DNA from 2 places in the Nostoc sp. DedQUE08 genome. Region 2 is predicted to be linked to the other one. Evidence: riboswitches for the same ligand, from Rfam matches in the RefSeq annotation. Region 2 holds a riboswitch; the other holds the start of a gene.
What was found. Region 2 has a riboswitch for cobalamin ahead of RMY64_RS27390 (DUF1636 family protein). Riboswitches for the same ligand answer to the same signal wherever they lie in the genome.

Region 1: another riboswitch for cobalamin. It lies ahead of cobG (precorrin-3B synthase); the one in region 2 lies ahead of RMY64_RS27390 (DUF1636 family protein).

Annotation. Positions count from the first base shown of each region.
Region 1 covers NZ_JAVRCD010000016.1:81,345-97,527, reverse strand. The annotation lists gene RMY64_RS13435 (HPP family protein) at 1-111, opposite strand, end outside; gene RMY64_RS13430 (DUF411 domain-containing protein) at 1,145-1,720, shown strand; gene RMY64_RS13425 (tetratricopeptide repeat protein) at 1,761-2,705, opposite strand; gene RMY64_RS13420 (hypothetical protein) at 2,947-3,339, opposite strand; gene RMY64_RS13415 (KTSC domain-containing protein) at 3,810-4,226, shown strand; gene RMY64_RS13410 (molybdenum cofactor biosynthesis protein MoaE) at 4,657-5,142, shown strand; gene RMY64_RS13405 (VOC family protein) at 5,384-5,824, opposite strand; gene RMY64_RS13400 (GNAT family acetyltransferase) at 5,928-6,341, opposite strand; gene RMY64_RS13395 (dienelactone hydrolase family protein) at 6,492-7,247, shown strand; gene RMY64_RS13390 (sulfonate ABC transporter substrate-binding protein) at 7,358-8,404, shown strand; gene ssuD (FMNH2-dependent alkanesulfonate monooxygenase) at 8,422-9,558, shown strand; gene RMY64_RS13380 (LLM class flavin-dependent oxidoreductase) at 9,748-11,115, shown strand; cobalamin riboswitch at 11,293-11,424, shown strand; gene cobG (precorrin-3B synthase) at 11,398-13,134, shown strand; gene RMY64_RS13370 (precorrin-8X methylmutase) at 13,265-13,891, shown strand; gene RMY64_RS13365 (precorrin-2 C(20)-methyltransferase) at 13,894-14,598, shown strand; gene RMY64_RS13360 (metalloregulator ArsR/SmtB family transcription factor) at 14,680-15,006, shown strand; gene arsB (ACR3 family arsenite efflux transporter) at 15,202-16,183, shown strand, end outside.
Region 2 covers NZ_JAVRCD010000051.1:42,126-58,308, forward strand. The annotation lists gene RMY64_RS27340 (phycobiliprotein lyase) at 1-233, shown strand, start outside; gene RMY64_RS27345 (2TM domain-containing protein) at 553-1,056, opposite strand; gene RMY64_RS27350 (ROK family protein) at 1,572-2,288, shown strand; gene RMY64_RS27355 (peptidoglycan-binding domain-containing protein) at 3,244-3,798, shown strand; gene RMY64_RS27360 (sucrose synthase) at 3,884-6,304, opposite strand; gene RMY64_RS27365 (ATP-binding protein) at 7,082-11,701, opposite strand; tRNA gene RMY64_RS27370 (tRNA-His) at 12,159-12,231, opposite strand; gene RMY64_RS27375 (DUF4359 domain-containing protein) at 12,356-12,739, shown strand; gene RMY64_RS27380 (sirohydrochlorin chelatase) at 12,879-13,625, shown strand; gene cobA (uroporphyrinogen-III C-methyltransferase) at 13,622-14,401, shown strand; cobalamin riboswitch at 14,451-14,613, shown strand; gene RMY64_RS27390 (DUF1636 family protein) at 14,635-15,054, shown strand; gene RMY64_RS27395 (cobalt-precorrin-6A reductase) at 15,054-15,791, shown strand; gene RMY64_RS27400 (PEP-CTERM sorting domain-containing protein) at 15,881-16,183, shown strand, end outside.

The DNA of each region.
Region 1 (16,183 bases), on a different contig from region 2:
GGTTCCACTTATCTTAAACCAGTAATTATTCAATTTCAAGTGAAGATTTTTGTAATTAAATAATCTTAAATAAGCATAATTAGTTCGCTTTTTTGGGAAATTTTCTTTCATAAACTCCACAATAATAAATAAGCATCAACTTAGAAAATATCAGTGGTGAAATTATACTGTAGCTAGTTATCAATACCGAAATAAACAAACACATCTATCTCAAGTTTGTTAGCAAAAATAGTATCTTCAATCGGTTTATACATTAAAGATAACAATGCACACAGTAGTACTTTCCAGATTGTAAATAAGGCATCGACTAGATTATCTATTCAAGACATTAAGAGCAACATTTACATAGACCTATTAACGCTAAATTAACAAGTCCAATAGAATATTGCTTAATGTCATGATTTTATAACATTCTACCATTAAAGGATCTTGGAAATTTTTTAATAAAGCGTATATTACGTAGAAAAAAAACTATTCCACCTATAATAATTACTTATGATTTGCCTGAATTTGTTCCATCTAAACCTCCAAGGTACTCCAATTGGCGGTGATAGGGGATAGGAGGGCTGCCAATCGTGAGGTTCAATGCCCCCGATTGGCAGATCCCGCTAAGAGTGCTTGCAATTAGCGGTGAGAGTTGTCACATTAAAGAAGATATTGTTACTAACTTCAAGGTGCTAGCAGATTTGCTAATAATAGTTTTAGAGCTAATTATTTAACGTGAGTTCGACAAGCCCTTTTTTGACCTCTCCCCCAACCCCTACGGTGTACACACAACTCAAATTACCCCCCTTAATCCCCCCTTCTAAAGGGGGGAAACCGGAAATTTTGTTCCCTCCCCAATACATACGGGGAGGGTTAGGGTGGGGTAAAACCGAGATTTATCAACTACTTGAGACTTGTGTATACATCGTAGCCCTGTGGGAGAGGGAGGTTGTCCGGGAGAGATTCATCGAACTCACGTTTATTTAAAAGGTTGATTGCAGTCTTTGCTCAAACCAGTCCCTCAGATGTAATAACAACTCGCCTGACGTTAGATGCAATACGGTTCGGTTAAAGGGGAAAGGGTAAAGGGGAAAGGGGAATAAAAAACCGTTTAAACGCAGAGTGTTTTGGAAGCAATGTTGTATTTAGGAAGTATCAGATGTCACACAAACAATTGATTTATTGCTGGCAAAAATGGTTACTTCCCATCTTGATGCCTGCCATTGTGCAAATAGTGGTTCTAACATTAGGGGTGTTGAGCATTTTGGGAAGCACTGCTCCGATGAGTTATGCTCAAGCTGTTTTTAGCAGTAGTCACATCCAGGAGCAACAGACACCATCAAAATCAACGGTGCTAAATGCTACTGTATATCGCAGTCCCGATTGTAACTGTTGTGGCGGGTGGATTGAACACTTAAAGACACAGGGTTTTAAAATCACAGATTTTTCTACGCCTGACATCGAAACAGTCAAACAAAAGTACAACGTGCCGGATAACTTGTCATCTTGCCACACGGCAATTGTTAATGGATATGTTATTGAAGGACACGTCCCAGCAGACGACATCAAACGTCTGCTTCAAGAAAAGCCAAATGTTATTGGTTTATCTGTTCCGCAAATGCCTGTAGGCACTCCTGGGATGGAAATGGGGAATCGAAAAGACCCGTTTTCTGTGCTTTCTTTCGATCGCAATAACTCAGTTGCAGTATTCAATAAGTATCCTGGTGAGTCCTGAGTGAATAAAAAGGGTCTTTTAACTCGGAACTCAGCACTCTTTATTTAGAACCAGTTTTGATCGACTGCGACAAATGATTTAACCATCTCCTCAACCAGAAAGTAGATGGTGCGCTTGCAACATTTTGAGAAAGAAACTCAATGGCATGGTTACAATCTTGCAGGCTGGCATCAAGTCCCATTGCGCGATAAATTTCACGAGCATTACAAAAGGCATCCATCGCTTCTGATTCTCGATTGATTTTTTCTAACACCAAACCCAAATTAAACCAGGCATTTGCTTCTTCATTTGGGTCATTAAGATCGCTTCCGATCTTTAATGAATGCTGATAAAACTCCAACGCCCTTTGGTACTTTCCTAAAGCCTTATAAGCACTGCCCAATCCACTCAAAGCCATGCCTTCAGCATTGCGATCGCTGATGAATTTCGCCAGCCCTAACCATTGTTGGTAAAATTCAATTGCTAGTTGGTAAGATCCCAACGATTCATAAATGTTGCCCAAACTTCCCAGGCAAATACATTCCCCAGTCCAATCGCCTATTTTCTTGGTTATACTCAACCATTGTTGGTAAAAATCTATCGCTTGCTCGTACTTACCCAGGTATTCATAAGTATTACCCAAGCTTCCCAAGCAAATGCCTTCCCCAGTGCGATCGCCTATTTTCCTGGTAATACTCAACCACTGGTGATAAAATTCAATCGCTCGCTGATATTTGCCCAGTGATTGGTAAGCGTTACCCAACCCAGATAAAGATTTGGCTTCTTCTAAGCGATCGCCTATTTCTTTAGCTATATCTAACCACTGTTGATAAAACTCAATTGCTAGGTGGTACTCGCCTAGCGACTGGTAAGCATTGCCCAAACTTGCTAAAGAAATGACTTCCCGATTGCGATCGCCTGTTTGTCTGGCTTTTTCTAAGCACCGCTCTTCATACTCAATGGACTCAATATTATTTAGTCCCCCGGATCTTATTACTTCTGTCATTCTCTATAGAAATTTTTGATCGATAAGCTGTCGATTATACAATTTTCTGTGGCTTTAGCACAGGATAAGTGCAACTTATGTCAAAATTGAGAAATTATTTTTCAATATCAAGCTTTCTTATATACTTTTCATACACAGCGATCGCTATGTATAAAAGGCTTTTATTTATCCTTAGTAACAAGCATACAAATATACCATACTGAAAAACTTAGCTTTCTCAAAAGATATAATAAAAACCAAATTAATCAGCAGCAGCATAATCTGGCAATACGTTGAGTTCTAAATTAACAGCACTTAAATAATTTTGATCGTTTAAAACTTGTGATGGTAATTTATTTGCATTCACAGCAGCTTTAACCAAATCTTTCGCAAGAATATTTCTATTCAAAGTTTTAAGTACTAGCGCTTCTCCGCTAGGAATCCCGTGTTGTTGCAGACCTCCTTGATAAGCAAAATTAACTAGATTCAAAGGCTGGAGGTAATTAGCAGAAGTCGAGTTCGTGGATAAATTATTAGAGTTAACAGCTATTGTTTCACTGTTGTTAGTAGTAGCTGTTTGAGCGCCAGCAATTCCAGGTACAAGAGTAAGAGAAGCAAAAATCAGTGCAGAATTTATTAAGGTAGCAAGTTTCATAAGTTATATTTAGGTAAAATGCGATCGGTGTTTCTTAGTAATAGAGTCCTCTTTATTATTAATCTCAACTTCCTTCAGTCAGGTCATCTGATCGGTTGATATATGACTCACCCAAAAGGGTGAGCTAATTGGGTGATACAAACAGCAATAGAGACTCAACTGAGTCTAGACACAACAAGGATGGTTGAAATTTTCAAGTACTTAACTGAGGCGAGTTGAACATTTATGCAATTTTTTAGGTGACTCAAATACGCTCATTCACCTAAGCCTAATCACAAGTATTTCCTCAAATGTCAGAGAAAAACACTGTGTGCTGCTTTGTTAAAGCGTCTCTACATACCTAAAATTCTCTCCTAGAAGGAAAAACTTGACACTTAAATAATTTTTTAGTATAAATGTACTATAAAAGCGCTTGATATTGCATAAAACTTTACCACTCCCGACTACGCCAATAGGAGAGTAGAAAATAAATGAAGCTATCTAAGGTAGACTTGAGCAGTTTAGTAGCGATCGCTCATTCTGATGGATATTTGCAGTTGTTGCTCGACCGAGGCAACGAACTAGAGTTTTTGGAAATTCCGGCACCGATACAAGCTTACGAAGGATTGCAAGAACTCAATGAGGTTATAGCTGAAACTACTGCACTACCCTTTGAAGAAGAACCAATTGCTATGTTACCAGTTAGCTCATCAATGGCGGCGGCTGTAGGCTACGATCCTGACGAACAGATTTTGCAAGTTGAGTTTCAAAGTGGAGCGGTTTATCAGTACTTAGGCGTAGATGAGGATACTTGGGAAGATTTACATTCCTCGGACTCAATTGGCAGCTTTTTCAATCAAGAGATTAAAGGTAGATATGATTGCGATCGTCTAGATTGTGCAGATTAATGATTAATAACTGCATGTAGGGTTTTTAATAATTCTTGCGTTGTATAAGAAACTTCTTGGCATAAGTCGGGAAAAGGGGAAGGTGGGGTTCCCTCTGGGGATAAGGGGCGTAGGGTGGTTTCATACAAACAGAGAAAAACTAAAACTGGGTTTCAAAGCCTCTCCCCCACGGGGGGAGAGGAATGGAAGTGAGGGAAAAAGCCTGGACACAAAACGAGAAATCAAGACTTATGTATTTTTCTTTTTTCGTATGAAACCACCTTGCCCTCTGGGGATAAGGGGCGGGGGAAAGGGACTGATGTTTTTTATCCCTTACCATGAGTCCCTTTAACCTTTACCCAATCTCCACCTAACAATTTTGGGTTGGCAGACCACTAGTAATGCTTTCTTCAGAGACAATAGAAAAAACCCATATAATATCAACGCAGTTATGACAACTACACTTACCTCTGCTGTTAAACCAAGAGCCGAAGATAGTTTTGCCATTACCTTTGCACCATTATCTCTGGAAGAAATCTATGCCAAATCCGACGATCCAGCCAATGGTGCTGTGGTTGTGATGAGTGGTATGGTTCGCAATCAAACCGATGGTAAACCTGTGATTGCTCTAGAGTATCAAGCTTATGAACCGATGGCGTTGCGGATATTTTATCAAATTGCTACTGATATTCGCTTATCTATGTCTGATGTGAATCGAGTCGCGATTTATCATCGTGTTGGACGTTTGCAAGTTGGGGAAATCAGCGTTTTAGTAGCTGTGGGTTCTCCTCATCGGAGTGAGGCGTTTGAAGCTTGCCAATATGCTATTGATACGCTCAAACACAATGCCCCTATATGGAAGAAAGAACATTGGCAAGATGGTTCTAGCACCTGGGTAAGTATTGGTGCGTGTGAAACATCAGGAGAAAATTGTTGATTTGACTCCTGATTCAGAAATCAGAATGGGCTACGCCCCGCTGCGCTAACAGGAGTCAGATTGACAAAATCTTGACAAGCATAGGTAAAATGCTATCCTCTTTTTCCAAATGTATTGAACTCATCGACACCACTCGCCAGAAACTTGAAAAGCGTCATAACTTCTCTACGAGACGCTGCGCGAACGTTGAATGGTGTCGATTGTTTTCACAGTAAGGGTTTCTAGCTAGAAAATCGATTGCTTATTGAGAATTACTTACTGGTTGTTGAAAATTTGAAAAGTGGTGTCGATTTTGTTGCTGTGCAAAAGTACTCTTAACAAACTCTGCAATCTCTATACGATTCCCACCGGGATCTCGGAGAAAAAACCGCACGCATCCTGGAAGTGGTCGTTGATCGGGAATAATTTCTATTCCATGCTCTTTTAGGTGTTCTTCAAAGGCGTTCAAGTTATCGACTTGGAAACAAAAATGCCGTCTAGATGCTTGGTTATTGGCGTTTTTCTCACTACTTACGTGCAGTTCAATGTCTCCCAACTTGTACCACGCTCCTGAATCATTTTTCATGACATCAGGTCTGACAATTTCAGTCAGTCCCAAAACTTTGCTGTAGAAAGATAGCATTGCTTCCTCCACTTCAAGAGGATAGGTTACTTGAATATGATGAACTGCATTAAGCTTCATAAATTTTTCTCCTAATTTGGGTTAAAGTTGGTAGCGCTACAATCACCTTTTGCTGTAATACTGGCGTATTTTTAAAGTTTTTTTGTTCAAACTCACCAAACATCTATATAACAAGCTTTCCCATACTGATGCGTTCTTCAATGAGATAGCCAAGTTTTCTATAAAACTCAACTACTTCTGCGTTGGAGACACGAACTTGGAGATTGATTTTGAGGCATCCCATCGCTATCAATACTCTCTCTGCGTGCTGCACTAGCTTGCTACCAATACCCTGTCGTTGATACTGAGGACTGACCGCAACTGTGTATAGCCAACCGCGATGCCCGTCATATCCTGCCATGATAGTCCCTACAATCACAGAGTTAATCTCAGTAACGAAAAACAACTCAGGTTGTACAGCAAGCTTCTGACTGATTACCAATTTTGGGCTGCTGTGCGACGGATTATTAGGAAACACCTCATGCCACAAAGCACTGACTAATTCAGCATCAGATTCTTGGTATGGTCTTATATTCATCTACATCTCTAAATCAAAGCACTTGCCTTTGCACATTCTTTGTGAAATACTACTCTTAAACTACGATAAATCGATATATTTTAAGTAGTATTATACAAAAATTACCATAAAACATCGCGTCCTGAAAGCAATTACAGGCTAATCCCTAAGATGACAAACACAGAAATTCGCACTGCTCAAGTTAAAGTCCCTAACGGAGATTTGCAAATTGATGCTTACTTAGCTGAACCAGCACAAAAGGGAACCTTCCCAGCCGTTATTGTGATTCAGGAAATTTTTGGGGTTAATATTCACATTCGGGAAGTTGCTGAGAAATTTGCCAAAGAGGGGTATGTGGCGATCGCACCGACTTTATTTCAACGCACCGCTCCCGGTTTTGAGGGTGGATATACTCCTGAAGATGTCCAGCAAGGAAGAGGATATAAGGAGAAGACAACAGCAGAGGAAATATTGAGTGATATTAAGGCTGCGATCGCTTACTTAAGAACTCTACCAAATGTACAAGGAGATGCGATCGGCTCTATTGGTTTCTGTTTTGGTGGTCACGTCGTTTATCTAGCTGCCACCTTACCAGATATTAAAGTTACAGCTTCCTTCTATGGTGGCGGTATTCCCAACTCAACTCCCGGCGGTGGAGAACCAACCATCACCCGCACTCCAGAGATTAAAGGCCCCATTTACGCCTTCTTTGGTCTTGACGATCAGGGAATTCCCTTAGAACATACAGAACAGATTGAGGCTGAATTGAAGAAAAATCAGATTACTCATGCTATCTTCCGTTATCCCGGTGCAGGGCATGGCTTCTTTTGCAATCATCGGGCCAGCTACAATGCCGAAGCTGCTGCTGATGCTTGGAAAAATGTTCAAGAACTATTCCAAAAGAACCTTCAGCTTCAAAAAGTCTAAATTTTTAGGTTAGGAGCAATACAACACTAGAGGCGCACATCTGTGTGCCTCTACAACTGAACATAGGCAAAATAAGTCAAAAGCAAATTAAAAAACAAAGTATCACGTCCATGATTTCCGCCTTCAAACAACCACAAGTTAAGATTTTCCAAGGTTTTTCACTATTCCTTTTACCTGGATTATTAGCAATCTCAACAACCTTAATCAGTTGCTCAGTCCAAACCCCAAATTCAGCAAATCAAACCATTGGCTTGAAAACCAAAGTTGTCCGAATGGGGTATCAAAGTTTTGGGGATATTTTCAGACTTAAAGGATTGATCGAGAAACGTCTCAAGCCTTTAGGTATTTCCGTGGAATGGGCGCAATTTGCCGCCGGGCCACAACTGATGGAAGCGATGAATGTGGGCAGGGTTGATATTGGCTCTGTAGGCGAGACTCCCCCGATATTTGCCCAAGCGGCTGGCACATCTTTAGTTTATATTGCTAGTAATAAACCCAGTACCGGGAAAGGAAGCGGAATTATCGTTCAAAAGAATTCACCGATTCGGACTTTAGCCGATCTCAAAGGTAAAAAAGTAGTTTTTCAAAAGGGTTCTGCTTCCCATTACTTATTAATAAAAGCTTTGGAAGAGGCTGGTTTAAAATATACTGATATTCAAGCTCTTAGCCTCCCTCCTTCAGAAGCCCGTGATGCTTTTATTCAAGGAAAAATTGATGCCTGGGTAACTTGGGACCCTTATTTAGCCGTGGCCCAAAAAAAGGCCAATGCTCGTGTTTTGAGAGATGCTAGTGGCATTTCTACTCAGGGCGGATATTACATGGCAGCGCGAAAATTTGCCACAGAAAACCCGAAATTAGTGCGATTAGTTCTTGAGGAGATAGATAACACAGGTCAATGGGCTGAAAAAAACCGAGCAGAAGTTGTAAAACTGACTATTCCTCACCTCAAAATTGATGAAGATATTTTAACAACAATGGTTGGAAGGCGAACTTACGGTATAAGACCAATTACGCCTGAAATTATGGACAAACAACAGAAGATTGCAGATTTGTTTGCCAAAGAAAAAGTGATACCTAAGCCAATTAATATTAAAGAAGCGATGCTGACTAGCGAACAATATGCAGCCATCACACCGGAAACCATTAGTCAGAAATAGCGCCAGGAGATAAGAAAATGGAAGTTTTTTGGTATTTGCCGACCCAGGGAGACGAGCGTTATTTAGGTACTACAATCGGCAGGCGACCAGCCACTTATCCCTATATGCAGCAAATCGCCCAAGCTGTTGATAAATTGGGCTATGGCGGGATGTTGATTGGTACCGGACAAAAACAAGATACTTGGATTGTAGCTACTTCATTAATTTCAGTTACAGAACGCTTGCGGTTTCTTGTAGCCTTTCGCCCGGCAATTATGTCGCCTTCTTTGGCGGTTAGAATGGCTGCGACTTTTGACCAGATTTCTAATGGTCGAATTATTCTGAATGTTGTCACTGGTGGCGACACCAAAGAACTTGCAAAAGATGGGATTTTCTTAGATCATGACCAGCGTTATGAACTTACAGATGAGTTTTTGACAATTTGGCGATCGCTCATGCAAGGTGAAGAAGTAACCTATAGTGGTCGCCATTTGCAAGTTCAAGGGGCAAAACTCCAATTTCCTCCCGTACAAAAGCCTTATCCCACCTTATATTTTGGCGGTTCTTCAGATGCGGCGCTCCAAGTTGCAGCAAAACATATTGATGTGTATTTAACTTGGGGTGAACCACCAGATCGAGTTGCCGAAAAGATTACAAAAGTACGGCGATTAGCAGCAGAACAAGGTAGAACAGTCCGCTTTGGGATTCGGATGCACGTCATAGTCAGGGAAACTACGCAAAAAGCTTGGGATGCGGCTAATGAACTGATTCAGTATGTCGATGATGAAACCATAGCAGCCGCACATCAGCGGTTTGCTGAGTCGGAATCAGAAGGACAACGCCGCATGGCCCAACTGCATAAAGGTAATCGCCAAAACCTAGAAATTAGCCCCAACTTATGGGCAGGTGTTGGCTTAGTACGTGGCGGCGCTGGGACTGCCTTAGTTGGAGATCCAGACACAGTTGCAGCACGAATGCTGGAATATGCCGATTTAGGAATTGATACCTTTGTTTTCTCAGGTTATCCCCATCTCGAAGAAGCTTATCGAGTTGCAGAATTATTATTTCCCAGGTTGCCATTACAAACTCCAGCGATCGCATTACCGCAGCAGGTTGCAAGTACATTCAGTGAATTTGTTACCAAAACAGATTTACTCAAACCCCAGCCAGTGTAAGCAATTCAAAATCCAAAAACTAACGTGATTTAACTCATAACACCCTAGTACAACATTGCATAAATTCGGCAAAACTCTGCGTTCCTCTGCGCTACGCCAGTTGCTACAACGCGGGGAACCCGCGCAACGCACTGGCTTAACTTTGCGTGCCTCTGCATTTAAAAACACAACGATTTTACAAAAAAAAGCATGAGTACGAAAAAACCTCAACTTAGATTAGGTGCATTCTTGCCCAGCACTGGTCATCACGTAGCGTCATGGCGACACCCCGAAGCCCAAGCTAATGCTGGTTTGAACTTTCAGCATTATAAAAAGCTGGCACAGACGGCAGAACGCGGCAAATTTGACATGATCTTCTTTGCAGATGGTGTGGCTGTGCGCGACCGCAATCAAAGCGCCGACCTTTTGAGCCGGAATGGTAAACTCGTCCACTTTGAACCTCTTACCCTGTTGTCGGCTTTGTCTGTGGTCACGGAAAACATCGGTTTGACGGCCACAGTATCAACCACCTACAACGAGCCTTATCATCTCGCCCGCAAATTTGCATCATTAGATTATCTTAGCGGTGGCCGTGCCGGTTGGAATCTCGTAACTTCTGCTACCGAAGCTGAAGCGTTGAATTTCAATCGGGAAAAGCACATGGAGCATACCCTACGTTATCAACGTGCCAAAGAGTTTGTGGATGTAGTCACGAAACTCTGGGATAGTTGGGAGGACGACGCCTTCTTACATGATAAGGAATCGGGTATTTACTTCGATCCAAATAAACTGCACGTTCCCAACCACAAAGGCGAGCATTTTTCAGTACGCGGCCCGCTGAATGTGGCGCGTCCCATCCAAGGTTATCCGGTGATCATTCAAGCTGGGTCTTCCGAGGATGGTAAGGATCTGGCTGCACAAACGGCGGAGGTAATTTTTACTGCCCAGCAGACCTTGGCAGAAGCTCAGGCATTCTATACAGATGTGAAAGGGAGACTGGCTCAATACGGGCGCTCACCTGACCATCTTAAGATTATGCCAGGTGTATTCCCAGTTATCGGCAAAACCGAGCAAGAAGCTAAAGACAGATTCGATCAGATTCAGGAGTTGATCGATCCGGTAGTCGGCTTAAATTTGCTTGGCTCAATGATCGGTGGATTTGACCTATCCGGCTATCCATTGGACGGGCCGTTGCCGGAGCTACCAGAGACTAACGGGGGTAAAAGCCGTCAGCAACTTCTGATTGACCTAGCTAACAGAGAGAATTTAACGATTCGACAGCTGTATTTGTCGATAGCTGGAGCGCGTGGGCATCGTCAGATTTTAGGCACACCAGAACAAATTGCCGATCAGCTAGAAGATTGGTTTGTCAATGGTGGGGCAGATGGCTTTAATATTATGCCGCCCTGGTTGCCGGGAGGATTGGATGAGTTTGTAGACTTGGTAATTCCTGAATTGCAACGTCGCGGTCTGTTCCGTACAGAGTATGAAGCAGGAACCCTGCGCGAAAATCTTGGTTTACCTCGTCCGGTAAATCAGTTTAGCAAAGTTGCTACTCGTGAAGCGGCGATCGCCTAACTTTTTCTAAAGCAAGTTTTGCAGCAAAAAGGCTCAAGCATTCCTGCCTGAGCCATAACTAAATTCAATTTATAGATTAGCTTCAAGAACTATATCTTTCGATCGGTAGTGGATCAGCTCAGTTAAAATTTATCACCATAGTAATGTAAGATAATTATCTGGATGATGTCTGGTTGATATCTATAACCTCAACAAAGTCTAAATTACTAAAGCTGAGAGTTGGGAAACTCCGGTGAAATTCCGGGACTGTGCCGCAGCTGTGATGGGATGACCCAAGTCAGAATGCCAACTCTCAGGATGTCCTCAAGACACACTCACCGTCTACTCCCTGCGTTGCACGGGGAAGGAGTTCTAAGTTTGGTTTCTAGATTTGCCACTTGTCCTGGCTTGTTTTATGCTACTCCTGCCGCAGATGGTATATTATCTCGCGTTAGAATACCAGGTGGAATTATTAGTAGTCAGCAGTGCCGTGCGATCGCAGATATAGCAGAACAGCACGGTGGCGGCTATCTAGATGTGACTAATCGAGCTAACCTACAAGTTCGTGAAATCCGCACCGGGATAAATGCTGAGGTTCTGAAATATCTACAAAATATGGGATTGGGTTCTGACAATACTGTTGTAGACCAAATCCGCAATATTATGACCAGTCCAACTGCTGGTATCGATCCCCAAGAATTAATCGACACTCGCCCTTTTGTCCAAGGTTGGGATGATTATATTGCTGCACATCCGGCGCTTTCGGGACTGTCGGCCAAATTTAGCGTTTGCTTTGATGGTGGTGGGATAATTCAAGTGTGCGATCGCTTGAATGATATCGCCTTTGCAGCTGTCTTACTTAACGATCAGGTTTATTTTCGTCTCTATCTCAGTGTTGGCGAGAACGGTCAACCCCCCAGCGATACGGGAATTTTGTTATCACCAGAAGACTGTTTGCCCGTCTTAGCAGCTTTAGCGGATGTCTATCTAGCTTATAGTCATCCTACGAGTAAGCGGCGGCTACGTTTGAGAGAGTTATTGAATACTTTGGGTTGTGAAAATTATCTCCAAGAAGTTGAGCAGCGTTTACCTTTTTCTTTTTTGTACAGTGAAATAAGAAAAGACCTACTCTCCGAGCAAGGCAAGCTACGGTGTACACACAAGTCTGAAACAGTTCACTCATCAGAGTTTAAGCGTAAGTTTTACCCCTCCCTAACCCTCCCCTTTCCAAGGGGAGGGAACTGTATTTCTAGTTTCCCCCCTTTCCAAGGGGGGATTAAGGGGGGTAATTCGATGTGTGTGTACACTGTAGAGGAAGGCAAAGGGGAAAAATATCAGCATATTGGCATCCATCCCCAACGTCAGCAAGGCTTATTTTACATTGGTGTTGTCTTGCCCCTTGGCCGATTGGAAAGTAGACAGATACGCGGTTTAGCAGATTTAGCAGCAAAATACGGTAGTGGAACTCTCAGGCTAACCCCTTGGCAAAATTTGCTCCTGACAGATATTCCTCAACGATGGGTTGCTGATGTCCAAAGTGAAATTGCTTTATTAGGATTAGATTGCTCTGCAACCAATATCAAGGGCGGATTAGTTGCCTGTTCAGGAAAAAAAGGTTGCGCCGCTTCTGCCACTGACACTAAAAGTCATGCGTTGGCATTGGCAGAGTATCTTAAAACTCGCGTTACTCTCGATTACCCAGTTAATATCCACTTTACTGGCTGCGAAAAATCTTGTGCCCAGCATAGCAAAAGTGATATTACTCTCCTTGGCGTCAGCATTGAGGCTGAAAATAGAACTGTGGAAGGTTATCACGTTTATGTTGGTGACAGCAATCAGAAATTCGGACGCGAACTATATCAATATGTAAATTTTGCTGAATTACCTACATTAATAGAGCGGATGCTATATGTATATAAAATTCAACGCTTAAATTCTGATAAGTCCTTTGGAGAATTTGCTAATCGATATCCAATAGCACAATTACAGCAGTTATTTAATAAATATTTAGAAAATGGAACCACAGATAAATACAGATGATTGATTCCTCCCTTTCTCTGACTCTGTGTTCTTTGCGGTTAATTAAATTAGGTATTCTTCTATTAAAAAAGAAGTATCTATACTAACTAACAAATCAATCCAAAATTTAAAATCTAAAATCCCAAATTGAATGCCCGACTATATCCGAGATGCCAACGAAATTTACCGTAATTCCTTCGCAATCATTCGGTCAGAAGCGAACCTAGATGTGCTGCCACCAGATGTAGCAAAAGTTGCTGTGCGTCTAATTCATGCCTGTGGAATGACGGATATTGTCACAGACTTGGGATATTCACCAACAGCAGTGCAATCCGCAAGAGCAGCACTGGCCGCAGGAGCGCCAATACTGTGCGATTGCCGAATGGTTGCTGATGGCGTTACCAGACGGCGGTTGTCTGCAAACAATCAAGTTATCTGTACCCTCAACGAGCCAGAAGTGCCAGAACTTTCCCAGCGTATGGGTACTACAAGGTCGGCGGCAGCTATAGAATTATGGCGATCGCACCTGGAAGGCTCAGTAATTGCAATTGGGAATGCGCCCACAGCCCTGTTCCGACTGTTAGAAATACTCGATGCAGGAGTGCCCAAACCTGCGATTATCTTGGGCTTTCCAGTGGGCTTTGTCGGTGCAGCCGAATCAAAAGCCGCACTGGCAGCAGATAGCAGGAATGTACCATTTTTAACCTTACACGGTCGGCGCGGTGGAAGTGCGATCGCGGCAGCAGCAGTTAACGCCCTGGCAACGGAGGAAGAATGAATATGCAACCTAAAGGTCGTCTTTATGGAATTGGTGTCGGCCCGGGCGATCCCGAACTATTGACCCTCAAAGCGCTGCGGTTATTACGTGCGGCTCCTGTAGTAGCTTATCAATCAGCCACAGATAAAGAAAGTATCGCTAGAGCGATCGTGGCGCAGTATCTTCCTGGCAATCAAATCGAGGTACTATTTCACCTCCCCCGCGCTTTGGAACCAGAAAAGGCAAAATCTATTTATGACCAGGAAATTGAACCAATTGCCGAGCATCTAGCAGCAGGTCGAGATGTCGTGGTACTGTGCGAGGGCGATCCATTTTTCTATGGTTCATTTATGTACCTGTTCACGCGGTTATGCGACCAATACGAAACAGAAGTTGTCCCCGGAGTTTCCTCGCTGATGACTTGTCCGGTAGCCTTGGGTGTACCTTTCACCTACTACAATGATATTCTCACAGTCTTACCCGCCCCGTTGCCAGCAGAAGAACTGACTACACATCTGCTAATGACTGATGCCGCCGCAATTATGAAGCTAGGTCGTCACTTTACCAAAGTACGAGATATCCTGCATAAATTAGGGCTAGCGTCACGAGCAAGATATATTGAGCGGGCATCAACATCACAGCAACGTATCATCCCCCTAGATGAAGTCGATCCAGCCGAGGTACCCTATTTCTCAATGATTGTAATTCCCACCAAAAATCGACTATAGACTGATCTTTCCTTTTTAGTTAAGGTATTCTTTAACTGATGATTAAGACTTGACCATAAAGAAATACTTCAATAAAAGTTGATGGCTTCTAATAGCACCTTCACTCCTGATACGATCGCTGCTGGCTTTCATGCCCTGTCTGACCCCCTACGGATTAAGGTATTAGAACTGCTGCGCTCTCAAGAACTATGCGTCTGTGACCTGTGTGAACACCTGGGAACTACTCAATCTAAACTGTCTTTTCACCTCAAAACCTTGAAAGAAGCGGGTTTAGTTCGCGCTCGTCAAGAAGGGCGCTGGATTTACTACAGCCTCAATCTACCGCAGTTTGCTGTCTTAGAGCAGTATTTAGCAGAATTCCGCCGCTTTAGCCCCATATTACCTATTCGTCCCCCCTGCGATCCTTAAATATTCATCAATTTTTTTTGTAATATTTCGTTTAATTTTAGTTTTATAGGCATTGATAAATCAATTTTTTTTGAAATGATGGAGATATACTCTTGATATAACTCACGAATTTTAGATTTTCAATTTTGGATGTTGGATTGAATAATCTGAAATTTCTGCTCGAAGCTCCTGCATTCATGTATGGGGTTAATTGTAATGAACAAAAATACTTCAAAACGCCTCTCTTTTATTGACCGTTTCCTAACCTTGTGGATTTTTTTAGCAATGGCGATCGGTGTTGGTCTAGGCTATTTCTTTCCTGGAGTAGAAGCCTTTATCAATCAGTTCCAGGTGGGAGCAACCAATATAGCGATCGCCATCGGGTTAATTTTGATGATGTATCCGCCCTTAGCCAAGGTGCGGTATGAAGAATTAGGGGATGTATTTCGCAACGGAAAAATTCTTGGTGTTTCACTAATTCAAAATTGGATCGTTGGGCCAATTTTGATGTTTGCTCTGGCAGCTATCTTCTTACATAATTACCCAGAATACATGACAGGATTGATTCTGATTGGATTAGCCCGGTGTATTGCAATGGTAGTTGTGTGGAGTGACTTGGCACGAGGCAATACAGAATATACGGCTGGCTTGGTTGCCTTTAATAGCATCTTTCAAGTCATCTTTTATAGTCCTTATGCCTGGTTTTTCATTACTGTACTGCCGCCACTGTTTGGTTTACAAGGCAGTGTTGTTAATGTCAGCATTGCTGAGATTGCCAAAAGTGTGTTTATCTATCTCGGTATTCCCTTTTTAGCTGGATTTTTCACTCGTTACTTCTTAGTAAAAGTGAAAAGCAAGCAGTGGTATCACGAGGAATTTGTGCCTAAAATCAGCCCCATCACACTGATTGCTTTATTATTTACAATCGTCGTTATGTTCAGCTTGAAAGGGAATTTGATTGTTCAGATCCCCTTCGATGTGGTGAAGATTGCAATTCCCTTGATCGTCTACTTCTTCATCATGTTTTTGGTCAGCTTTTACATGGCTTGGCGCGTTAAAACAGACTATTCTAGAGCCGCAAGTGTCGCCTTTACATCGGCAGGAAATAATTTTGAACTAGCGATCGCAGTGGCGATCGCAGTATTTGGCATTAATTCGGGTGTTGCTTTTGCCGCCGTCGTCGGGCCTCTGGTGGAAG
Region 2 (16,183 bases):
TTGCCGGACGCTATAAATTTGACAGTGATGGTGCTTTAATCCTAACTACAGAGGATGAAAACATATTCTCAGAGGAACGGCTGTGGTTTGCTAGCCCCAATTTGCGAATGCGGGTAAATGTCCTCAAGAGTTTTGGTGGATTTAGCATCACTTCCTTCACTTCAGAGATTCGCATGGGTGGCTTTCCACCCCCTGAGAAGGTTTCCGAGGCGGCTAATTCAGTATCTAGTTAAGTTCGATCGCAAAATATTACCCCCGTTTCTAGGCTACAGTGTACAGACAAATCAAATTACCCCCCTTAATCCCCCCTTATAAAGGGGGGAAAAGGAAATCTAGTTCCCTCCCCTTTGTAAGTTGGTTTTGTAGCTTGCGTGCCAATTTTATTGGATTTACGACGGGGGGAAAAAAGAAATCCAGTTCCCTCCCCTTGGCAAGGGGAGGGTTAGGGTGGGGTAAAACCCTAGTTAATCAGCTTATTTCAGACTTGTGTGTACACCGTAGATTTCTGGGGGGAATTAAGTAGAGATGAGTTAGAGTTAGGGAAAGTTTTGATTAAGCCTGTAATACCTTAAACCACTTATTCAAAACTGTGCTGATGGTTTTCTTAATCTGATGGTTGCGGCTCCATTTTTGGAATGCCATTTCATACTCATCACCTTTGATTTGAAAGGTATTCCAGACATCAAGCGCTACAGGCAATCCGCAGAATAGTAAAATGTACAGCGACCAAGAAATTCCGCCACCAGTAATTAAATCAAGCAGTATAAAAAAACCATTGGAAATTGCATATTTGCTTAAACGCTTCTGAAATCTTCTGATGCGGTAAGCGTCAAAAGCTTTTCGTTGTTGAACTTGGCCCTGTTGTAATACCCAATCGCGCTCTGCTAATTTTAAAGACTCAGGTGAAATTTCTAACTCAGCAGCAATTTCTAATATATGCTCATAAGAAAATTCTGTGTCTTTATCATCTGCTTGACGAGCGATCGCTAAGTGCAGAATTTGTTGGACATCTTCTTGGCTATACGAGCGGATGCTTTGAGGTTCAAACGCCGTCATAATTTTTTCTCTTATATTACTTTTAATAGAAATTTGCTGCCCGATAGATTTTAAGCAGCTACGCTAGTACTATTTCCATTATTCTTAGATTAACAAATCTAGATGCTGTCCGGCATTGAATGTATGGGATTTTTAACTTTGGGCATAGGGTAAATGTCACTAAGAAAACGTGAAACCTCGTGTTTGGCAGGGTGTTGGGGGTAGGGTGTTGGGTGTAGTGTTTAAGACAATTAACCTTTAGTTGCGTCAAGGAGTTCAACATTTTCTTGATTCCCTACACCCTACACCCTACCCCCCACACCCTCTCATCCGGTTATATCAGGGGTTTGTGCTTAACAAGCGTGCCATTCGGGCATAGGGTAAAGAGGCAGAGGGGCAGGGGGCAGGGGGGAAAAATTTACTGCATCTGCCTTCTCTCCACCAATATAGAGACTCTCCAAACATCCAAGATATTATCAAATGCAGCAGAGCATAATTAATAACGAAATAACAAGCATTAACAAGGATGTAACTCAATGGTTGAAGAAAATGGATCGATTCGTACCCTATCGGTTGATATTGGCGGTAGTGGTGTTAAGGCTATGGTTTTGGATATTACGGGGCATCCTGTAACAGAAAGAGCGCGTTTAGATACACCGCAACCTGCGACACCGGAGGTTGTAATTAATGCAATTGTAGTTTTAGCCGCCGCTCAAGGTGAATTTCATCGTGTTTCGGTCGGTTTTCCTGGTGTGGTGCGCTGTGGAGTCACGGAAACAGCGGTAAATTTACATCCAGATTGGATCGGATTTGATTTGGAAAAAGCATTATTAAAACACTTAAACAAGCCTGTACGGGTGATTAATGATGCAGACATGCAGGGATTTGGTGCGATCGCTGGTAAAGGTGTCGAATTGGTGATTACTCTGGGTACGGGGTTTGGTTCGGCTTTATTTGTAGATGGTAAGCTGGTACCAAATATGGAAATGGGGCATCATCCGTTTCGCAAAGGAGAGACTTTTGAGCAACAGTTGGGGCGTGCAGAGTTAGAAAAAATTGGTGAGAAAAGATGGAATAGGCGTTTAGAAAAAGCGATCGCATCCTTGCAACATCTGTTTAATTATGACTACCTTTACATTGGCGGTGGTGAAGCGGTGAGAGTGAATTTACAGCTGCCGTTAAATGTCAAACTCATCCCCAATATCACTGGTTTATTAGGCGGTATTGCTTTGTGGCGAGATGATAAAAGGTAAAAAGTTTTTCAATATCCACAACTTAGAGTACTAAGCGATATCTAAGGGCTACCTACACCTACACACTTTTTGATTAAGGTGCATTCTTTCTCAAAGTTTCAAAATGATATAAAAATTAACACAGATTAGAAAAGAGAATTGCACAAACATTATGTTCAGTGCCTCTGTGTAATTTGTTCATGTAGTATCTAAACTTTAACTCCAATTCCATACCGTGCAACAAGGTTGTGCGGTTTCATTCTTTTGAGGTGAAAGTGTGAGCTTTTCGAGAATAGCTTGAAGGAGCGACATAAGTTGCAATACAGTTCAGAATGAGCAACAAAACCCTTATTATAGAGACGCGATAAATCGCGTCTTCAAAGACCAATAATCCTTAAGTAAACCGTATTTACAGAAATTGTGATTGATAAAAAGTATTTGAAATTAAGAGCTTTTAATCAATAGTTAAAAAACTGCCTCAATGAATTAAGTAGTATTTTTACTGGCAGTATAAACATGATAAAAGTAACATCAGCATATCAAGCATGAGCTAAATATAACTAGATAAATTTGTTTGATGCGATTCCCTGGCGATCGTATAAGTAGAACAGGCGGGAAAAATCAAACTATGTTAATAAAAGTAAAGTGGACTAAAACCCTCTTTCCTTCTGCCTTCTGCCTCACTTCGACTACGCTCAGTGACCACCTGCCTCCTGTCTGAACCTGATGATAAATATTCACAGCGACTTACTTAGTATGTTATTGTCTAAACCATTGATTTAGATAGTATGTCTGATAACTTGATGGCTTGATTAATGATATTAATCTGATTAAATGGGATCGGGGGTGAGCAAATATGAACATGAAAATATTACCTGGAAAAATTAGTACATGACTTTTTATTTGGTCAGTATGTACTATCCTGGACAGCAAATGTTGGTTAAAAGAAATATTGGTTGAAGTAAAATAAACTAAAATGAATGAAATTGGCCTGATGATGACGGGCGTGTTAACAATAAGACAAGCATCTGGGATCAATTTGCCACAGCAGCAATTATTTCAGATGGAAAATGATGTAAACCAGTCAAAACAGAGTCAGTTAGAGATAGCTGCTAAAGTTACGCCACCTGAATTTATGCAGACAGATGAGATTTCCCAGGCTTCTCTCTCAGCGCTAAAACTAGAAAAAGAACACATACTTCAGAAAATTAGCAAAAAGAATCTGGGACTAATTTCTTCTAATTTAGGTAAGCCTAAGAAGTCTTTTCAGTCTGGAGGTAAAGTCCGTACAAAGGCTACAAGACGGTTTCAGAAGTTTAGTAGCCAGCCTCTACCGACTCTTTATTTCGGTAGTTCTGGTATTGCTGTCAGAGCCTTACAACAGTTATTAGTGTCTAACGGTTATGCTGTGAGAGTAGATGGGATTTTTGGCGCACTAACAGAGACTGCTGTCAAAGCCTTTCAAAACCAGCAAAATTTAGGTGTGGATGGAGTAGTTGGCCAACGAACTTGGAGTGCGTTGACAATTTAGTTAAAAGTTAGGAGTTAGGAGTTAGGAGTTAGGAGAATTTTAGATTTTCATAATTACTCACTCTTCACTCTTCACTCCTCACTTATTATCGGTACTGATGCTGTTCTAATAGCTGTTGCGCTCTTGGCTTGTAAATTAAATAGAACAAAGCCTCAAGATAACGCAACAAATCTTCCCGATTTTCCATAGAGGTAAAGTTCCAGAAGCCATAAATCCGTGCTAATGATAACAGCTTGCTAGTGTGAATTTTCCAAGTATAGGTGCTGTAAACTCGGTCAATTCCTCGCTGAGAAATTTCACTCCAATAGTTAGGATTTTGTTCGCATTTAGTGATGAAGTCCACAATTTTGCTGGCTGTCTCTTCTAAATTCGTTGGGTTAATCAAAAAGCCATTCACCTTATCTTGAATAATCTCCAGTGGCCCGCCAAACTGTGTGGCAAGAGTTGGCAATCCTGAAACCATCGCCTCTAAAATTGTTAAACCAAAAGCTTCAAATAAAGCTGATTGGACAAAAATCCCCTGACGATCGGCAATGACTCGATAAATTTCACCAGAATCAGTTTTAGAGAGGCGCACACCCAACCAACGAATTTTCCCGTGGAGATTGTACTGGTCAATTATTTGGTAAAGTTTGATAATTTCGCTGCGTTCTTCGTTATCATCTGATTCTTCGACGCGTAACTTACCCGCGACTAAAATTAAGTTGCAATGCTCTTGTAATTCTTTACTTTGACCATAACATTCAGCTAAACCTGTGAGGTTTTTGATGTGGTCAAGACGCGCCATTGAGAAGAGAGGGCGCTTGTTAGGATCGTCGAGTTTGCCAAAGATTTGCGTGGGATCTTCCAGAGTAAAAAGCATTTCTGCAAGGCGTTGGCGATCGCTCTCTACTCGGTCTTTAATCCGCGTGTAAGGGAAGTAATTATTTTCATTTACTCCCGGCGGTACAACATTAAATTTGGGGCTAAATAATTCAATGCCATTGGTAACATGATACAACTCCGGCATGGTGAAGCATTTATATGACTCGTACTGTCCCACACTATCCGGTGTTCCGACAATTTCTTGGTAGGTGCTGCTAATCACAAAATTGGCAGCATTCATGGCAATCAAATCAGCTGTGAATTGCAATGAAAAGTGATATTTATCCTCTAATTCTTGCCAGTAGAGGTTACTGAACAAGTATTTAGATTTTTCTAAAGCATGGGCAACATTGCATTGAGTAACTTTCAGCCGTCGCGCCAGCAAGAATGCTACTAAATTCCCATCAGTATAGTTTCCAACTATTAAGTCAGGTGTGCCGTGAAATTCTGCCCGTAGTTCTCTTTCGGAATCAATGGCGAAAGTTTCTAGATAAGGCCAAAACTCAAACCGGGAAATCCAGTTTTGAGTCATGTTAGGATTAAATTCCCGTAAAGGCACTCGCAAAATCCAGGCATTTTCGCTACCGTGAACTTTTTCTAGCCGTTGATTACAAAGGGTGCCATCACTATTGGGAATCAAGCGGGTGAGAATAATTACCTTTGGCTCGACATTCAATTTCTCTAAACCCGCAAGCAGGACATCTTCTTGTAACTGCTTCTCTAGGCTTTTTGCCTGGTCAAGAACGTAAACTACCTGACCGCCAGTATCGGGACGCCCCAACACTCCCTCTTGCCCAAACCAACCGTGAGCTGACACCAAGACGATCCTAAAAATCATCGGGACACGAGAAATGAATGCTTCTAAAGTCTGAGGATCGGCAGAATCAATCAATTCATCGAGAATATTTAAAGTTTCCCGCACTCGCGCTGCGGTGTTACCCCAACCCGGCTCAAAACCCATTGACTGCAATTGAAACCGGAATTGTTCGTAGGGTTCATCATCGGGGCGATTATTAACAAAGCCGATCGCTTTCTTAACTTGCTCGGAAAGTTGCTGCTGTGATTGAATGCGATCGTTGAGTAGCAGTTGCACACCGTTGTAGTGGTGCAGGCGCAAGAAATTCAATAAGCTGTCGAGCAATTGTTTGGAATCTTGAAATATTTTGCTGGATAGATAGCGGTTGAGAAATTGTACTCCTTTACCAATATTTTTGGGGTCGCGGATGATTGGGGTGTAGTCATAAAACGGGCCGAAGTCCAATTCTAGCAGGTCGCCTTCGTTGGGATGATATTTGTTTACCAAGCGATCGCGCAGATCCAACAAATCCTGCACCGTCATCGGCTGAATGCTTAAGTCTGATGTCAGCCAGTAAACTTCTTGGCTGGCAATCTTAGAACGGATGATGAAACAGAAGTTTGAGTCCTCTTGAATTATTTCCTGAGTATAGTAAATGAGTTTTCCCAACTCAGAAGAAGTGTAAAAAGTCTCAGGTTTCTGAGACTTGGAGCAATACTCACTATATACATTCAGTATGTCGTTCCGTAGTAAGTACTTCTTTTCTTTTTGGCGTAATTCACTAAGAAAAGAACGTAAATCACTTCTTTCTTCACTATCTAAGACTGCTTGAAGCAATTCAGACATAGCAACTCCACTAAATGACGATGTTTGCATTGTTAACTTTCTAGGCAAGACAAATAAGCCTCCACCTTTTGTTAGACATATATAAACACGAAACAACACAGATAAATTATATTTACCTGTGTACATACAAGTATCAACTTTTTAGCAGACACTTAAAGCGTGTTCTTCTTTACCTAAAGTATCTATGACTCAGTATTTTTGGATCTCACTAAAGGAATACAATTTTTATTTCTTTTGATAGAGGTTACTAAATAACTGCATAATAATATTTGGGGCACAAATTATCGCACCCTCAATTGCTTAATGTAATCTTTACTATATCATTTATTTGCGTATATTTTGATTATCAGCACATCTAGAAGGAAAAGATTTAACTAAGTAAGTTGGCACAATAAAACCAAACTGTGTGAAGAAAAATAAATAAGGCTCAAACCCTTTTTCTTCTTGCTCCTTGCTCCCTGCCCTCTGCTTTATCCCAACGATAATTATTTACGCCGACCTACTTATCAAGCTCTATAAGACTTTTAAATCAATATTTTTTAATTATTTCAGAGTGCTAATATTCATTTTTATAGTGCATATAAATAATTTATTCTGCAACTTGAGTATTGGCGATATTGTGCTAATTTTGAGAATAAGTAATTGTGCCGCTATTATCTCTTTGTCAAAAAAATATAGAATAATTTAGAATAATTTGTATATTTATTCATCAAATGTTCTTCTGATTTTTTAACTATTTTAAATTTTGAATTCTGAACTCTGAATTCTGCTGTAAGTTCACATTTCGACGACGATCGCCACCAAAGTTTCTGGATCGATAGGTTTGGGGACATGACGTTGAAATCCGGCGGCGATCGCTTGCTGCCGATCGAGTTCTCCGGCATAAGCTGTTAAAGCAATAGCGGGAATTTGTCCCCCTTGCTCAAGCCCAAGGGTACGAATTTGTCGGATCAGCATATAGCCATTCATCTCTGGCATCCCAATGTCACTGATGATGATGTTGGGAATGGATTGGGCGATCGCTTGCAGCGCCTCAGTCCCAGATCCAACAGCAGTGACGATCGCCCCATATTGTTCTAAAACAAAAGCGATGAAGTCTCGCGAGTCCGTTTCATCATCGACGACTAAAATCTGAATGCCGTTCAAATCACCTTCCTGAACGGGCGATCGCTCTAAGGTTGGTGCTTGAGTTAACTGAGGTGCAAGTGGAATTTTAACCGTAAATGTCGCTCCTAGCCCAACACCTGGACTTTCTGCTGTTACGGTTCCACCGTGCATTTCCACAATTTGGCGCACAATCGCCAATCCCAACCCTAGTCCGCCGAATTTGCGGGTGGTTGCACTATCTTCTTGCCGGAAATGCTCAAACACGTAGGGCAAAAAGTCGCCACTAATTCCTTTTCCAGTATCGGTGATTTGAATTTGGGCGCGATTTTCAGCTTGAGATAGGGCAATCGTGACTTGTCCCCCATTATGTGTAAACTTAACGGCATTCGACAGCAGATTCCACACGACTTGTTGCAATCGCCCTGCATCCCCGACTACCACGCCCAAAACGGGCGAGACGATAGTCTGAATTTGGATTGACTTGGCTTCAGCGGCTAACCGAACTGTTTCCAGCGCGGCCCAAATCACTGTATTGAGGTCAATGGGTGAGGTTGATAAGCTCATTTTGCCGCGCAAAATCCGGGAAATGTCCAGCAAGTCATCAATGAGTTGCACTTGAAGCTGGGCGTTGCGCTCAATCGTGGCGATCGCAGCATTCGTTTTTTGGGCATCTAGCTTTCCTTGCTGCAACAGTTTTGACCATCCCAGAATTGGATTCATCGGCGTTCTCAGTTCATGGGAAAGAACTGCCAAGAACTCATCTTTAATGCGATTACTTCGATCTAACGCTTCGGCTCGTGCCTGTAGCTCTGCAATTAGACGCGATCGCTCTAAGGCAACAGCTAGTTGATTGGCTACTGTTTGCATGAGGTCGAGTTCGTCGGGCGTAAAGCGATCGCGTTGACGAGTTCCCAGTCCCAGAGTGCCTAAGACGCGTTCGCCCACGATTAACGGATGACTAGCATAAGCTCTGATGCCGCTTGAATGATGAACTGGAATAGGAAGTCGATCGGTGGTTGAGAGGGCATTTTCAACGATAGCTGGCTGGCGATGTTGTACCGCATAACCACATACACCCTGCCCTAACTCCAAAAATTTAGCGGATAAAGCGATGTCTTCTGAGATACCCCCATAGGTATTAAGTTCAAGGCGTTGCTGGTCTTCTTGAAACAAGTAATTAAAGAAAACTTCCAGTCCCAAATAAGTCGAAATTTTTTCAAATAAACTGGCTAAAAATACCTTGGGATCTTCGTTGAGCAACAGATCGTTGGCAACTTCTGAAAGCAGCTTCAGCCGTTCGTTGCTTGCTTTCAAAGTCGCTTCAATTTGCTTGCGATCGGTAATATCGTTAAACAATATCGCTACTTTTCGGCTCTGTGGCTGGCCAATGGGAAACGCATATACGTCAAACCAACGGTGCAGCGCTTCGGCGCGATTCTCAAAGCGATGGGGTTGCCCTGTTAGGACAATTTTACCGTAAATTTCAAACCAATGCTCTTCATGATTTGGAGTTAACTCGCGCATCCTTTTGCCTTGTGCGTCCTTGAGTCCCGTTTGTTTCTCGAACGCCGGATTTATTTCCAAAAAGCGATAATCGATGGGCTTACTGTTTGCATCAAATAGCACTTCAATTACACAAAAGCCTTCGTCAATGGACTCAAACAAAGTTCGATAGCGTTCCTCAGATTGGCGCAAAGCGGATTCGGCTTGTTTGTGTTCGGTGATGTCTGCTAATGCTCCAGGAAAAGCAATCGGTCTGCCATCAGCAGCATATTCAACTCGACCGCGTGCGGCAAGCCAGCGCTCCTCGCCTCTTGCCGTATAAACGCGGTACTCACTAAAATATTCTTCCCCGGTTGCGATCGCCTGATTAATTGCAGCAACCGTTTGTGGGCGGTCTTCTTCGTGCATTGCTTGGACAAACAGTTCAATCGGCAAACCTATTGTTGCTTCCACAGGGTCAACGCCAAACAAGCGAGCAAAGGCTGCATTCACGATTACTAGATTCTCAGAAATCTTCCACCGCCATGTGTAAATGGCTCCTGCTGCTAAAGCGGACTCCAATTGCACGTGGGTTTCCCGTAAGTCAGCTTCGGCTTGTTTGCGATCGCTAATATCGATGGAAATCCCGATCATGCGTTTTGGATTTCCCGCCTCGTCGTCAATTATATGCCCCCGAACCAGCGCCCAGTGCGTGCTGCCATCATCCCAAACAGTGCGATACTCCACCTCATAATTGCTGCTGTTGGTAATCGAATCTAGAATTGCCGCCTGCACCCAAGTCCGATCTTCTGGATGAATCCGCTCCATTAGAACTTTGTGCGAGAAATCAGTATTAATCGGCAGACCATAGTTGACTTTGCACTGGTCAGAAGTAGACAGAACATTGGTCTTAATATCAAGTTGCCAAGAGCCGAGTTTGCTCGTCTCCAGAGCAAGTTTAAGCTGCTGTTCGCTGGCTTGCAGTGTCTGAGCCGCTTGTTTGCGGATATCTATCAGTTTTAAAGTTGACTCAACACGAGCCAGTAGTTCGCGAGCCGAAAACGGTTTGATTAAATAATCATCGGCTCCCGCTGCCAGCCCTTCTACACGAGCCTCTTCACCCGCCCGCGCTGACAGCAAAATCACGGGCAATTCTCTGGTTTGGGGGTCAGCCCGCAGTTGATGTAGCAACTCATACCCACCCAGCCCCGGCATCATTACATCACTGAGAATCAAATCCGGGTGCTGTACCTGGATTGCAGCCAAAGCCGCCATTCCATCAGCGACTGCCTCAACCTCATACCGTTGACTCAACAATCGCCGCATATAATCGCGCATATCGGCGTTGTCATCTGCTAAGAGGATACGGGCACAAGCAGAGGAGGAAAGGAGCAAAGGAGCAGAGGCGAAAAACACTCTATTAAAACTACCTTCTTTCTCCGTATCTCCTCTGCCCCCCTGCCCCCCTGCTTCTTCCAAAAGCCAGCGCGAAGCTTCTTCAAGGTATGGCGTGGCGCTGAGTGTGTTTGATGCCACAGTCTCAGGGGCATTTAACCGTTCTTGTGGTAAATGCGCGCACCCAGTTGGAATCGAAACTGTAAATCGGCTACCCTCTCCTAAGATGCTGGTAACGCTGATAGTACCGCCATGCAACTTCACCAGTTCTTGCACGAGCGATAAGCCAATTCCAGAGCCTTCAAAACTTCGTCCCTGTAACCCTTTGACTTGATAAAACCGTTCAAACAGACGCGAAATTTCAGCTTCTGGAATGCCACTTCCAGTATCTTCAACGATTAAATTAACAGTATTGCGATCGCGCTGCAATCGAACGGTGATGGTTCCCGTCAACGTAAACTTAAAGGCATTCGATAATAAATTAAATACAATTTTCTCCCACATTTGGCGATCGATATAGATTGCCTCTGGCAAGGTCGGACAGTCGATCGCGAACTCCAGACCAGCCTGTTTCATGAGCGAGCAAAACATACTAGCTAGCTCTGTTGTGAATGCGGCTAAGTCAATTGGTTGATATGATGCTTGCATTCGCCCCGCTTCCAGCCGCGAAAAATCAAGCAGCGTGTTGACTAATTTCAGTAACCGGAGTCCGCTTCGCTGCACGAGTTCAAGGCGATCGCGCTGTTGGGGCACTAATGGGGTTTGAGTGTCGAGTAACAAGTCTTCGAGGGGACTCAACATCAGTGTTAAAGGCGTGCGAAACTCGTGGGAGATATTGCTGAAAAAAACGGTTTTGGCGCGATCGAGTTCTGACAATGCCTCATTCGCCGCTTGCAGTTGTTCGTTGACCTCTCGTAACTCCTGCACTCTAGTATAAATTTCCATCTCCATTTGGTCGGTGCGAGTCTGGAGTGATTTATTCAACTGACGCTGTTCGTTTCGCTGTTGCTGCACCCGCATAAATTCGGTGACATCTTCGGCTCGATGAATAATGTGCGTCATTTCACCGTTTTCATCAAAGACTGGCGAGTTGGTTGGTGTCCAGTACCGCTCCTCAAAGCCACCGCCTTCTGATTCCGGGCGGCGAATGTCATACTTCTGCACTGCCATTGTCTGAGGCTGGCGATACTTGAGTACGTTTTCTAACGAGGCACGTAAATTCCGAACTCCAGTAGCATTTGGATCGTCGGGATTATCCGGAAAAACCTCGAATAAATGGCGACCAACGACCTCTTCTCGTTTGGTCTTGGTCGCCCGAAAGTAAGCATCACTTCCGGCGACAATCACTAAGTCGAGTGAGTAGACGATATACAATCCTGGTATTGATTCAAACAAGGTTTGAAAATTCAGCATCCCTTCTTTTGAGCGGTATTAACTTCTTGGCTTAAAAAGCTATTAAAACAAACAGCAGTCCAATTAAAGGGTGCTGCAAAGCCTAAATTTATAGCTTCAACAGTCCAGAGCTTGGGTTTAAAAGGACAGAGGTTTGCAGAAGCAGAATTACGATGAAATCGAGGCACTCACTATATAGTAAAAGAATAAAATAATTAAAAGTGATATTACTTGCCTCGATCGCATCAGCCCAAAAGGATATAAGGCATTGCATACCTAATTTTAATTTAGCAAGTAATTTTGCTTATATACATAAACTTATTTAATAAGATAATCTAATGAATTATTATAGACTTGCAATCCTTGCAAGTCTATAAACTTATGAGATGACAATTGTTGGTAAAGTGATGCTTATGATTGTTCGCACCATACAACACACCTTTAATAGGAGTATAGCTATAAATATGAAATTATGTAGGGCGAACGATGGGACTCGAACCCACGAATGGTGGTACCACAAACCACTGCCTTAACCACTTGGCTACGCTCGCCATTCAACAATTTGAATTATAGCAACAATTTGGCAAGCGATCAAGAGTTTTTCTTCAAGGAACGGACTTAGTTGATTTAGAGTCTCTGGAGTCTGACGATTACAACGAATTTTACTTGGAAAATATGAAACCATTGACCATCATCGCGTATACTGGAGCAGCAGTAGGACTTGCCGCCTTGGGTGTGACAATGGCGAAAACCAATCCCAGTCAAGTTGAATATGAAGAATATGCAGTTCAACGGCTGACAAAATACTTAAAAACCGATGTATGTAATAAAACTACGAATATTCTTGAAAATTTAATTCGTTTTAATTGCGATCGGTTAGTTGACTCGGCTAACCCACAAATCCAAAAAATTATTGCCAAGACCACAGAAAGGCAAGATTTCGTGATTTTTAGCATTTACCGTACAGATTTAAAAATAAACTCTTGGATACCTTCGTACAAATTTGAAACGGTAGGAGCTTTCGATCAATTTTATACTTACACTGCCGAAGAACAATAACGTAAGGAGTAGGGGAGAATATAAAAGTGGTTAAGAATACTTCTATTTAATAATTAATAATAGTTTCAATAATTACCAGAGTACTTATTATCCCCGGCTTAATCTTAAATAAAAATAGTAACTAAGAATTCAATTACCGATGTCATCTGCCTATCTACTACTATCTCACGGAAGCCGCGACCCGCGCCCAGAAATTGCTATGCAACAACTAGCTAGGCTGGTGTGTCACAAATTGTCAAAAAACCATAACTCAGTAAATAGCGAACATTTAGTTGGCATCGCTGCTTTAGAAATGAATCCTCAGCCTTTACACGAGCAGATTCAACAATTTGCTAAAAGCGCTTTTGGCGATTGCCCACTGTCTCAAAATGAAAATCGTCTCAAAATTGTACCGCTATTTCTACTGCCGGGAGTCCATGTGATGACAGATATTCCTGCCGAAGTAGCACTCGCCCAACAGGCTGCTGGTCAAGATATCATCATTGAATTGCAACCATATTTAGGCTCTCACCCTAATTTAGAGAAATTGCTGGCAAAACAAATAGCTGCTATGAAAGCAGAAGCATGGATTCTCTTAGCTCATGGTAGCCGTCGCCCAGGTTCGCAAAAAACTGTGGAAGCAATAGCGGCGAGTTTGCCAGCCGTGACTGCTTATTGGGCTGGGCCTCCTAGTTTAGAATCACGGGTGAAAGAATTGGTGGATGCTGGTTATCGGGAAATTGCAATTCTGCCATACTTTTTATTCGCTGGTGGAATAACCGATGCGATCGCCACCTCAATAGAGGAACTAAAATTACAATTTTCTGCGGTGAATTTCCAATTGGCAGAGCCACTGGGAGCAAGTGCAGAATTAGCCGAGCTAATTTGGGATTTAATAGATAGATGAACCGCACAATGACACAAAAAAACAAGTATTTAGGAAAGGTTTATTTAGTCGGTGCAGGGCCAGGAGATCCAGGACTAATTACCTTGAAGGCAAAAGGTTTGTTGGAATGTGCAGATGTAGTCATCTACGATGCCTTGGTGAGTCCGGCAATTTTGGCAATGATTAATCCCCAAGCCGAGCAAATTAATGCTGGTAAACGTGCTGGGAGACATTCGTTGTTGCAGTCAGAAACAACTCAATTGCTGATTGATAAAGCGCAGGATAGTGCAATTGTAGTGCGGCTCAAGGGTGGCGATCCCTTTATCTTTGGTCGCGGTGGCGAAGAGATGGAAGAATTAGTCAAAGCTGGAATATCAACGGAAGTTGTGCCAGGTATCACTTCGGGAATTGCAGCAGCAGCTTATGCAGGTATTCCTTTGACGCATCGGCTATATAGTTCATCGGTGACATTTGTAACTGGTCATGAAGCGGCGGGTAAGTATAGACCGCAAGTAAATTGGAGTGCGATCGCTCACGGTTCCGAAACCATTGTAATTTATATGGGAATTCACAATCTGCCTTATATTGTGGAAGAATTAATTACGGCTGGGTTGAATTTAGAAACGCCGATTGCTTTGGTGCGCTGGGGTACGCGCCCAGAACAAGAAGAATTGATTGGAACATTAGAAACAATTGTCAATCAGGTAGAGCAAACTGGATTTGGTGCGCCTGCGATCGCAGTTATTGGACAAGTAGTAAATATGCACAGTATTTTATCTGGTTGTCGTCCAGTTTGATAGTTGGCGCAAAGCTTATTGTTTCGTATTCTCCGATAACTTTAGTGTACGATCGATAAGGTTATTCGGTTCTGGTGGGAGTCAGCTACCAGAGGTAACGGGGAAAGTCCGGTGCAAATCCGGCACTGTCCCGCAACTGTGAACCAATTTGAGATTAAAGAAAATCTCAAGTTGAGTGAGTCAGGATGCCCGCCGAAATCGATTTATTAGTTTCACATATCTGCGAGGTACAGATGACTACGACTGTAAATATTTCCCCAACTAATCCCTTGGATGTTGCTGAACATACTTTATTTGTTTGCAAAACCTGTGCCAGTGTTTGGCAAAATGGAAAACGCTTAGGTGAAAGTGGTGGTGAAAAACTTCTACACCAACTTCAGCAGCTGGCACAAGATTGGGAGTTACGAGATCAATTCCCAATTCAAGAAGTTGAATGTATGAGTGCTTGTAATCGTTCTTGTGTAGTCGCCTTTAGTGCCAAAGGCAAATTAACATATTTATTTGGTGATTTAGCCGTTGATGGGAGTGCCTCTGCGGTGCTGGAATGTGCTAGTCAATACTATGCTAAAGCAGATGGTTTGCTGCCTTGGTCAGAGCGTCCAGAAGCAATGAAAAAGGGGATTTTAGCAAAGATTCCACCTTTATCTAAATGATGCGCGTTTTGATTCTGGGTGGGACGGGTGATGCAGCAGAATTAGCTGCCAAAGTTACGACTATCCAAGGGTTAGAAGTAATCACCTCTCTAGCTGGCCGTACCCGCGAACCGTCAGTACCGTTGGGCGATTTACGGGTTGGAGGCTTCGGGGGTGTGGCTGGATTAGCTAGCTATCTGCGAGTCATGCAAATCGACTTATTAATTGATGCAACCCATCCTTTCGCTAGTCAGATTTCCTTCAATGCGGCAGATGCGGCAACGGAAGTTGCAGTACCCCGTTTGATGTTAATCCGTCCGCCTTGGGAAAAAGAAAGTGGCGATCGCTGGATTGAAGTTGACAGTGTTGCAGCCGCAGCAACTGCGCTGCAAAATCAGTCACAGCGAGTGTTTTTGACAGTTGGCAGGCAAGAACTCGCCGCTTTTGCTCATTTGGAGAAAATTTGGTTTTTGATGCGGATGATTGACCCTCCTACCGATGATGCTTTAGTACCGTCGGGGATGGTATTGTGCGATCGCGGGCCTTTTACCCTCAATAATGAAAGACAAATTCTGATTGAAAATAACATTGATACCATCGTCAGTAAAAATAGCGGTGGCGATGCCACAAAGCCCAAGATTATTGCCGCGCGAGAACTGGGCGTAAAGGTTGTGATGGTAAATCGTCCAGCGATACCGCCAGGGGAGCAGGTTAATAATGTTGATACCGCTTTGGCGTGGTTATTAGATCGCTGCTAAGGAAATAGCCAAGATTGATAATACTATCTTTCCTTCCGTATAATACACGGGAACCTTCTACAAGATCCGCGATCGCAGTAACGACTTCCATGAAAAATTTAGCTCTATCTGCCATAGCCCTCGCCACCACATCTGGATTAGTTTTCGGGACAATGCCAGCTGCTTCTGCTTTAAGTTGGAGTTGGAATTATTCTGGTACTGGCATAGAGGCGAATGGTACTTTCACTACTAATGACACCCCTAACGATTTGGGTTTTTACTTAATTACTGGAATTACTGGTACGCGAAATGGTGAAACAATTACTGGTCTGCAATCCGCTGGAACTCCAATCCCAGGAAACGAACCTTTTAATGTTGATAATTTAATTAGTCTTAATACTCAGCAGTTAACA